2 linked regions of the Paraneptunicella aestuarii genome follow. The protein of the gene in region 2 interacts with the protein of the main gene of each other region in a pairwise test. Links are inferred from orthologs where the notes say so. Each region holds a gene or a part of one and is shown on either strand. Other genes may lie near its edges.

Region 1 (4,847 bases), 2.2 Mb from region 2 along the record:
TCACAATCTTTTAATACTGGTGTTACCAATCCACGAGGCGTAGAAACAGCCATAGAGATATCGAAATAGTTGTGATAGCAAATATCGTCGCCATCAATTGACGCATTCACTTCAGGGAATCGCTTCAACGCTTCAACAACTGCTTTCACGTAGAAAGACATGAAACCAAGACGAATGCCATGTTTCTTTTCAAATGCATCTTGATATTGCTTACGAATATCCATAATAGGTTTCATGTTAACTTCATTAAATGTCGTCAACATGGCCGTAGAATTCTTGGCATTTAACAAGCGAGTAGCGATAGTCTTACGCAAACGGGTCATAGGAACGCGTTTTTCTGTACGATCTACCATGCCAGTAACTGGAGCGGCAGCTGTAGAAGGTTGAGTTGTACTCGCTGCTGGCGCAGGAGCAGAACCACCTTTCAAATGTGCTTCCACATCTTCACGGGTAATACGACCATTTTTGCCCGTACCACGAATTGATGCAGGGTCGATATCTTTTTCAGCCAACAAACGACGAACTGACGGGCTAAGTGCTTCACTGTCAGAATCAGCTTCTGCTTCTGCTGCTGGTGCTGCCGCAGCAGGAGCCGCTCCGGCACCCGCTACAAATTTAGCGATAATTTGCTCAGCGTTTACCGTTTCGCCTTCCTGAGCCAGGATTTCACTTAAAGAGCCATCGGCAGGCGCGACAACTTCCAACACAACTTTGTCAGTTTCGATATCAACCAAATTTTGATCTCTGGAGACAGCTTCACCCGGCTGTACATGCCAGGTTGCAACAGTTGCATCAGCAACTGATTCAGGAAGAACCGGAACTTTAATATCCATGACTTCACCTTTAGAACTGGATTGAGATTTTGCTTCAGCAGCGGCAGGTTTAGCCTGACCGGCGCTTTCTTCCAATAATGCAATAACTTGTTCAGCTAAAACGGTATCACCTTCAGCACCGGTAATGCTGGAAATAACACCATCATTAGGCGCAACCACTTCCAACACAACTTTGTCGGTTTCAATATCAACCAAATTTTGGTCGCGAGATACTGTGTCACCTTGTTTTACATGCCAGGTTGCCACAGTGGCATCAGCTACAGACTCCGGCAACACGGGAACTTTAATTTCAATTGTCATGGTATTCCTTTAATTAATTTCTAGTGCTTCGGCAACAACCGCTTTTTGCTGTTGGTTGTGTATTGCCAGATAACCTACAGCAGGGGAAGACGATGCGGCACGGCCAGCATAAGTCACTTTTGCCCCTTCAGGGATGGCTTCAACAAAGTGATGTTGACTACAATACCAAGCTCCCTGGTTCTGAGGTTCTTCCTGACACCAAACCCAGTCTTTAACATGTTGATATTTTTGAACAATTGCTTTCATTTCCTCTTGAGGGAATGGGTACAACTGTTCAATACGGATAATGGCAACATCGGTTTGTTCATTCTTGCGGCGTTGTTCTAACAGGTCGTAGTAAACTTTGCCTGAACACATAACCACACGTTTTACGCCTGCCGGTTTAATCTCATCAATCTCATCAATCACTTCGTAGAAGCGACCTTCTGCCAACTCTTCCATGGAAGAGACAGCCAAAGGATGTCTTAACAATGATTTAGGTGACATGACGATCAATGGACGACGTAAAGGTCGGATGATCTGACGGCGCAACATGTTGTACACCTGCGAAGGTGTAGAAGGCACACAAACCTGCCAGTTGTGCCCAGCAGACAATTGCAGGAAACGCTCAAGACGCGCAGAACTGTGCTCTGGCCCCTGACCTTCATAACCATGAGGCAACAATAAGGTTAGACCGCACAAACGTCCCCACTTATGCTCACCAGATGATAAGAACTGGTCGATGACAACCTGAGCGCCGTTAGCAAAGTCACCAAACTGAGCTTCCCACAGTACCAAAGAACCGGGTTCTGCTGTTGCATAACCGAATTCAAAAGCCATGGCCGCCGCTTCAGACAATACAGAGTCATAGATTTCTATTTTCCCTTGCTTGTCACTAATATATTCCAGTGGCATATATTCAGCAGCGTCAGTTTGATTATGTAATACAGCGTGGCGATGGAAGAAAGTACCACGTCCACTATCCTGACCAGTCAAACGGATATTATGACCCGCTTCAAGAATAGTGCCGTAAGCCAATGTTTCAGCCGCACCCCAATCAAGCAGTTTTTCCCCTGCCATCATAGCTTCACGATCCTGATACAGCTTACGCACTCGTGAATGAAGTTTAAACGATTCCGGGTACTCACAAATCTTGGTACCGATACGCTTCAATTCACTCACAGAAACCGCGCCCTCATAGGCAACGTTCCACTCATTCCCGATATAAGGGCTCCAATCAACAGAATGTTCTGTCATTGGACGCCATTCAGGAACAACGCAAGCACCGTGATCCAATGCTGCGCGATACTCATTGACTAACTTATCAACTTCATGCTCTTCAATCACACCTTGAGCAATAAGTTGTTCAGCATAAAGTTGACGAGGAACAGGATGTTTCTTGATTTTCTGGTACATCAACGGCTGAGTTGCATTGGGCTCATCCGCTTCGTTGTGACCGTGACGACGGTAACACACCAAATCAATCACAACATCGCGTTTAAAGGTATTGCGATAATCCAACGCCAGCTGTGATACGAAAAGCACTGCTTCCGGATCATCAGCATTTACGTGAAAAATCGGAGCCTGAACCATCTTGGCGATATCAGTACAATACTGGGTGGAACGAGTATCAATGGTTTTGGATGTAGTAAAACCAACCTGGTTGTTCACCACTATGCGCACTGTACCGCCCACTTTAAAGCCACGGGTTTGTGACATATTAAAGGTTTCTTGTACAACACCCTGACCCGCAATAGCTGAGTCACCGTGAATGGTAATTGGAAGAACCATGGAACCATTGTCGCATTCACGACGATCCAGGCGCGCTCTTACCGATCCCATTACCACCGGATTAACGATCTCAAGGTGAGATGGGTTAAAGGCTAGCGCCAAGTGAACATTGCCACCCGGTGTTGAGAAATCAGAAGAAAAACCTGAGTGGTACTTAACGTCACCCATGCCCAATGATTCATCATGTTTACCTGAGAATTCATCGAACAGGACTGATGGATTTTTACCCATCACGTTAACCAACACGTTCAAACGACCACGGTGAGCCATACCGATAACCACTTCTTTGGCACCGTTTTTACCCGCGTGTTTGATCAAGCCTTTCAACATTGGAACCAGTGCATCACCACCTTCCAATGAAAAACGTTTAGCGCCCGGGAATTTAGCCCCAAGGTATTTTTCCATACCGTCAGCCGCGACCAGACCTTTCAAAATGTCGATCTTGGTTTCACGATCAAATTTAGGTGTGGACTGGGCACCTTCAAAATATTTTTGGATCCAGCGCTTTTCTTCCGTATTGGTGATGTGCATGTACTCAGCACCAATGGAATTACAGTAGGTTCGATTCAGCGACTTATATAACTCGCCAAGCGTCATCTGCTCTTGACCGACGGCATAAGAGCCTACGTTATATACGCTATGAAAATCTTCTTCAGATAGGTTGTGATATGACAGTTCAAGATCTCTTACACGCTCTTGATGCCATAACCCCAGAGGATCGAGATTGGCATGTTGATGCCCTCGAAAGCGATAGGCATTGATTAGCTGTAGAACTTTAACCTGTTTTTGGTCAGCTTCGGTTGCAACTTGTTTACTGGCGGCAACAGGCATTTTAGCCTTTAAACCTTGCTCGGCCATTAAACGGAACTGGTTACGCACTTCACTGTGTTTGGTTTCCAGTGCTACTCCGTCTACTTTCGGCAATTTGTCGAAAACTTCTCTCCAATCCTCACTGACACTCAGTGGATTGTCCAGATAAGCTTCGTATAATTCCTCTACGTAAGCAGCGTTACCCCCAGCCATGTGAGACGATTCCCACCATGCTTTCATCACGCTTTCGTGCATCGTTTGCCCTTTCTCAAACAAATATTAATCGTTAATGGTTGCAGTATAGCCAAAGATCCCATGCACACACAGACAAGCCGTTATGAGCGGAGTGCACTGTTTAAGACATGCTTTGAATACTTCGTTTACTATGCCTTCTTCCTTGCTATGTGGATCTTGCCAAAGCCAGATCCACATTTGCATTCCTGTTACATCGCTCGTTGCAATAACATAGATTTAATCTGACCAATTGCTTTAGTCGGATTCAATCCTTTTGGACATACACTCACACAGTTCATGATGCCGTGGCAGCGGAATACGCTAAACGCATCATCAAGTTCACTCAAACGAGCTTCGGTGGCTGTATCCCTGCTATCAGCAAGAAAACGATATGCATGTAACAGACCCGCAGGTCCAATAAACTTATCTGGATTCCACCAGAAAGACGGGCACGATGTAGAACAACATGCACACAAGATACATTCATACAAACCGTCAAGCTTTTCACGCTCTTCTGGAGATTGCAGATATTCTCTTGCAGGCGGTTGTTTACTGTCATTAATCAAAAACGGCTTGATCTTCTCGTATTGAGTGTAGAACTGGGTCATGTCGATAACCAGATCTCTCACTACAGGCAAACCAGGTAAAGGACGAATAACAATTGTGCCATTCCCCAGGTCTGACAATGGAGTAATACAAGCCAACCCATTCTTACCATTCATGTTTACGCCATCTGAACCACAAACACCTTCACGGCAAGAACGTCTAAAAGACAATGTTGGATCTTGCTCTTTTAATAATAAGAGTGCATCCAACACCATCATGTCCTGACCTTCTTCAACCTCTAGCTTGTAAGACTGCATACGAGGCGCATTATCAACATCAGGATTGTATCGATAA
Region 2 (4,479 bases):
TGGATATGCCGTATTACAGGTAAACTATCGTGGTTCTAGTGGTTATGGAAAAGCGTTCAAGCTAGAAGGTATGCAACAATGGGGAAGGGGAATAGAAGATGATATTGAAGCTTCCTTGGAGAATGTAATCAAAAGCCATCCTGAATTGGATAAAAATAGAGTGTGCTTATATGGGGGAAGTTACGGTGGTTATTCGGCTGTTATGGGCATAATTCGCTCACCTGAAAAATACCGTTGTGCAGCCTCATTCGCAGGTGTAATGGATCTCCCTTTAAACTTTAATAAAAGTTCTGTTCAAAACGATGAAGATCTGACTAAAAGGCTAAAAGAAATTGTTGGCGATCCTGAAACTCAGATGCAGGAATTGATGGATAATTCCCCGGTTTACCTGTTTGACAAAATCACACGTCCGCTATTTTTAGCTCATGGCACAAAGGACGGACGAGTTGATGTTGAACATAGTTGGCGATTGCGGCGTTTGTTGCAGTTGGCTGATATTCCTCATGAGTGGTTGATAATGGATGATATCGGACATGGTTTTGAGGATGTTGAAGAAGTTGAGCAGCTTTACGATCATTTAATGCCGTTCTTGAATAAACATCTTGATATGCAAGCTGGACAGCAAAAGAAGGAAACTGTTCAGACAGCTATAGAAAATTAAAACTGATGGTAGGTTGCCGAGCTCCAATAAAGACCAAGAGCTTGGTAACCTGAACACTCTGTTGTGTTTACGGCCAAAAGCGTAATTTATTCTGGCTTAAAAATCCCAATCACATTATCTGATGCGCCACTTTTGGTTTCGACCTCTTCGTCAACCTGTGAGCGTTCATAATCACAGGCAACACAACGTAATTTCTCTACATTGTTCTCAATGTAAAGCATAAGGGTGTCTTGAGCCTTGCATTGCGGGCAAGTGGCGCCAGCGATAAAGCGCTTTTTACGTAACTTTTGAGTCATGGAATACGATATTTGAACAATTGAACTGCAAAATGGATGCACATCATAACCCAGTTCATCGTATTCCTCCAAAATGCTGCATATTACCGACCATAAACCTGCCTACCATAAAATCTCACACACCCTTTGGCGCTTGGCTCTGAACAAGGTAGAATCCCCGCCAGTTTTATTCCGCTAGCAATGAATTTGAGTAATACAGGCTAATGATCAGAATTGACCAGATTACATTAATGCGTGGCACCAAGGTGCTGCTAGAAGACACTTCTGCTGATATCCAGCCTGGGCAGAAAATGGGCATAATTGGACGTAATGGATGCGGCAAATCGAGCTTATTCGCTTTGCTTCAGAACAATGCCCATGTTGAGTCTGGCGAACTGTTTGTGACCAAAACCTGGGAAGTGGTTGCTGTGCAGCAGGAAACGCCAGCGGTTGCTATGCCAGCCTTGCAATATGTCATCGAAGGGGATGTTCAGGTTACTCGAGTGCAAAACGAGTTAGCTAGAGCAGAAGCCGAGAACCGTGGCGATGACATTGCTCATTGGCACGACCAACTTGCGATTGCGGGTGGTTATGACATTGAATCACGCGCCTCGGTTATTTTACAAGGCTTGGGATTTAAGCAGGCGGAATTGCAGAACTCAGTCGATTCATTCTCTGGTGGATGGCGTATGCGCTTGAATCTAGCTCGTGCGTTGATTTGTCGGTCAGATTTATTGTTGCTCGACGAACCCACTAACCACCTGGATTTAGATGCTGTTATTTGGCTTGAAAAGTGGCTGAAACAATACCCTGGTACATTAATGTTGATCTCGCACGACAGGGATTTTCTGGACAATACGGTCTCGCATATTCTGAGCTTTGAACAACAAAAGCTTCAGACCTATACTGGAAACTATTCCAGCTTCGAGAAGCAAAAAGCTGCCCGCCTGAGGCTGCAACAGCAACAATATGAAAAACAGCAGGCGAAGGTTGCTCATTTACAGAGCTTTATTAATCGCTTTAAAGCCAAAGCGTCGAAAGCTAAACAGGCACAAAGCCGGGTTAAACAGCTTTCTCGGTTGGAAGATATTCTTCCTGTCCAGCAAGAAAATCCATTCTCATTTGAATTCTTTGAACCTGAAAAAGAGCCTAACCCACTAATTAAATTAGAGAAAGTTCAAATTGGATATGGCGACAAGGTCATTTTGCGCGATATTCACCTGAATCTGGTTCCTGGTAGTCGTATTGGCTTGTTGGGGCATAATGGTGCTGGTAAATCTACCTTGGTGAAGTTGCTCGCGTCAGAATTATCGCCCATTGCTGGCGATTATCAGGTTAGCCAAGGCGTAAACATTGGCTATTTTGCTCAGCATCAAGCTGAAAAGTTGAATTTCGACGAGTCGCCTTTATGGCATATCCAAAGGCTCGACAAGCAAGCAACAGAGCAACAATTGCGTGATTATCTCGGTGGTTTTTGTTTTCGAGGTGATGACGCATTAGCGCCAGTTGGGCCAATGTCGGGCGGTGAAAAAGCCCGTCTTGTTTTAGCGTTGATTATTTATCGTAAACCGAATTTGTTATTGCTAGACGAACCGACCAACCATTTAGATTTGGAAATGCGTCAGGCGCTGACGTTTGCGCTTCAAACTTATACCGGCGCAGTGTTGCTGGTATCGCACGATCGTTATTTGCTGAACTCTGTTTGTGATGATTTCTATTTGGTTGATGGCGGTACGGTTGATGTGTTCAAAGGTGATTTGGGTGACTACCAGCAATGGGTCATGCAGTCTGTAAAATTGCAGGCAGCAGAAGCGACACAGGCTACAGCTCAAGATAAGCCCGAGAAGATAAATCGTAAGGATGAAAAGCGATTACAGGCGGAATTCCGGCAAAAAACCAAAGGGTTACGTGATCAGGTTAGCCGCTCTGAAAAAGCCATGAATTCATTTTCTGAAAAGCTACAGAGCATTGAGGAAAAGCTGTCGGATACCGCGTTATATTCCGAGGACAAAAAAGACCAACTGATCGCATTGCTGGCAGAGCAAACGGATCTTAAACAGCAATTAGAAGAGGCCGAAGCCAGCTGGTTTGAAGCTCAGGATGAACTTGAGCAAGCGCAACAGGAGTTTGACCGAGAGTATGGCTGAAACCAGTAACATTAAGCAGATTGCTGAACAGTTTTGGCAGTATTCATGGCAGTTTTATGCTGCCACATATCAGGGTAAGCCAGTCGCTTCGGTGTGTTTACGTTTGCAAGATGATTTCGACGCAAACATCAACGCGCTTTTGTTGTGTTGTTTTATGCAAACGAAGAGTTATGAGTTATCGCAACAAGCGTTGGTTCAGTTGTTGCAGGTTATCGAAGAGAGTGACGCTGAAATTCGTTCTCTACGAGAGAAGCGCAGAAAAGCAAAACTTTATATTGAAGATGAAGCGAGTAAAGCGGCTTATCAGGCACTGAAAAAAGAAGAACTGCAAAAGGAGAAGGAGCAACAGCAAATCTTGGTTGCTGCTATGTTGGACATCGATTCACAATGTATGAAGGAGCTTATGGATCAGGCTAGGTTTAACAACCTTTCTCAGTATGAGTTATTGCTTTCTCGTGGAAACAACCCCCATAATCAAGAGTTGAAACGCCATATTAACTGGTTGTATGAAGCCAGTTTGTCCTTCAATTCCTTATAAATTGGTGAGTGTGAATTACTAAATATGTCAAGGAACAACCATTCTTTTACACCACCTTGGTGGGCTAAAAATCGTCATATACAAACCATTTGGCCGAGATTTTTCCAGCGTCGCGAGGCGCTCAATGTTATACCGCAACGTTTGGAACTGCCTGATGGCGATTTTCTTGATTTATCCTGGTCAGAAAGACCTTCTGGCTGCAAAGGGCTGGTTGCCATGTTCCATGGACTCGAAGGCTCGATTCGTTCTCATTATGCCAATGACATGATCGCCAAGTTATTTAAGGATGGCTGGTGGGTAGTGTTAATGCATTTCAGAGGATGTAGTGGCGAGCCGAACCGGCTGCCTCGTTCTTACCATTCTGGTGAAACCAGTGATGCATTGTATTTTCTGGAGTATTTGAAACAGAAATCTTTGGATGTGCCTAAAATGGTGGCGATGGGCTTTTCCCTTGGCGGCAATATGCTGTTGAAATTGCTTGGCGAAAATCCCCATCAGTCGTTAGTTTCTGCGGGAGTTGCTGTTTCTCCACCAATGCGCCTGGATGAATGTAGCCAAAGTATCAGTAAAGGCTTTTCACGTATCTATCAATCTTATTTGCTCAAGAGTATGCGTGAGAATTTAATGCAAAAGATGCAGCGTGTGGATTTCGCTAATATGCTTAAGATCCCTGCTGACCTTGTTCCTAAAATTGGTAGTTTTAGAGAGTTTGATGAAAAGGTGACTGCGCCTCTACATGGTTTCGCCAGCGCAGATGATTATTATCAACGTTGTAGTTCAATGCAGTACCTACGAAATATTCAAACCCCCACATTGATTGTGCATTCCAAAGACGACCCCTTCATGAACGAAGCCGTA

Evidence for each region. The genes of interacting proteins can lie anywhere in the genome.
Region 1: the proteins of KIH87_RS00525 (region 2) and KIH87_RS09575 interact in binary tests that used the Escherichia coli proteins (3 or more experiments, as listed by UniProt). The link is inferred for Paraneptunicella aestuarii from one-to-one orthologs.

The regions. Positions count from the first base shown.
Region 1 is NZ_CP074570.1:2,317,333-2,322,179, reverse strand. Bases 943-4,277 are described here. They hold KIH87_RS09575 (2-oxoglutarate dehydrogenase E1 component), read right to left. Parts: upstream 3,969-4,277; coding sequence 1,143-3,968; downstream 943-1,142. Other genes in these bases: KIH87_RS09570 (succinate dehydrogenase iron-sulfur subunit), read right to left, coding at 4,157-4,277; odhB (2-oxoglutarate dehydrogenase complex dihydrolipoyllysine-residue succinyltransferase), read right to left, coding at 943-1,133. In the rest of the region: more of odhB, read right to left, coding at 1-942; more of KIH87_RS09570, read right to left, coding at 4,278-4,847. UniProt on the Escherichia coli protein: E1 component of the 2-oxoglutarate dehydrogenase (OGDH) complex which catalyzes the decarboxylation of 2-oxoglutarate, the first step in the conversion of 2-oxoglutarate to succinyl-CoA and CO(2).
Region 2 is NZ_CP074570.1:122,661-127,139, forward strand. The notes cover bases 655-3,621. They hold KIH87_RS00525 (ATP-binding cassette domain-containing protein), read left to right. Parts: upstream 655-1,160; coding sequence 1,161-3,083; downstream 3,084-3,621. Other genes in these bases: KIH87_RS00515 (alpha/beta hydrolase family protein), read left to right, coding at 655-661; KIH87_RS00520 (YheV family putative zinc ribbon protein), read right to left, coding at 748-957; KIH87_RS00530 (TIGR02444 family protein), read left to right, coding at 3,076-3,621. Outside these bases: more of KIH87_RS00515, read left to right, coding at 1-654; KIH87_RS00535 (hydrolase), read left to right, coding at 3,646-4,479. UniProt on the Escherichia coli protein: Genetic data indicate it may be involved in ribosome assembly or function.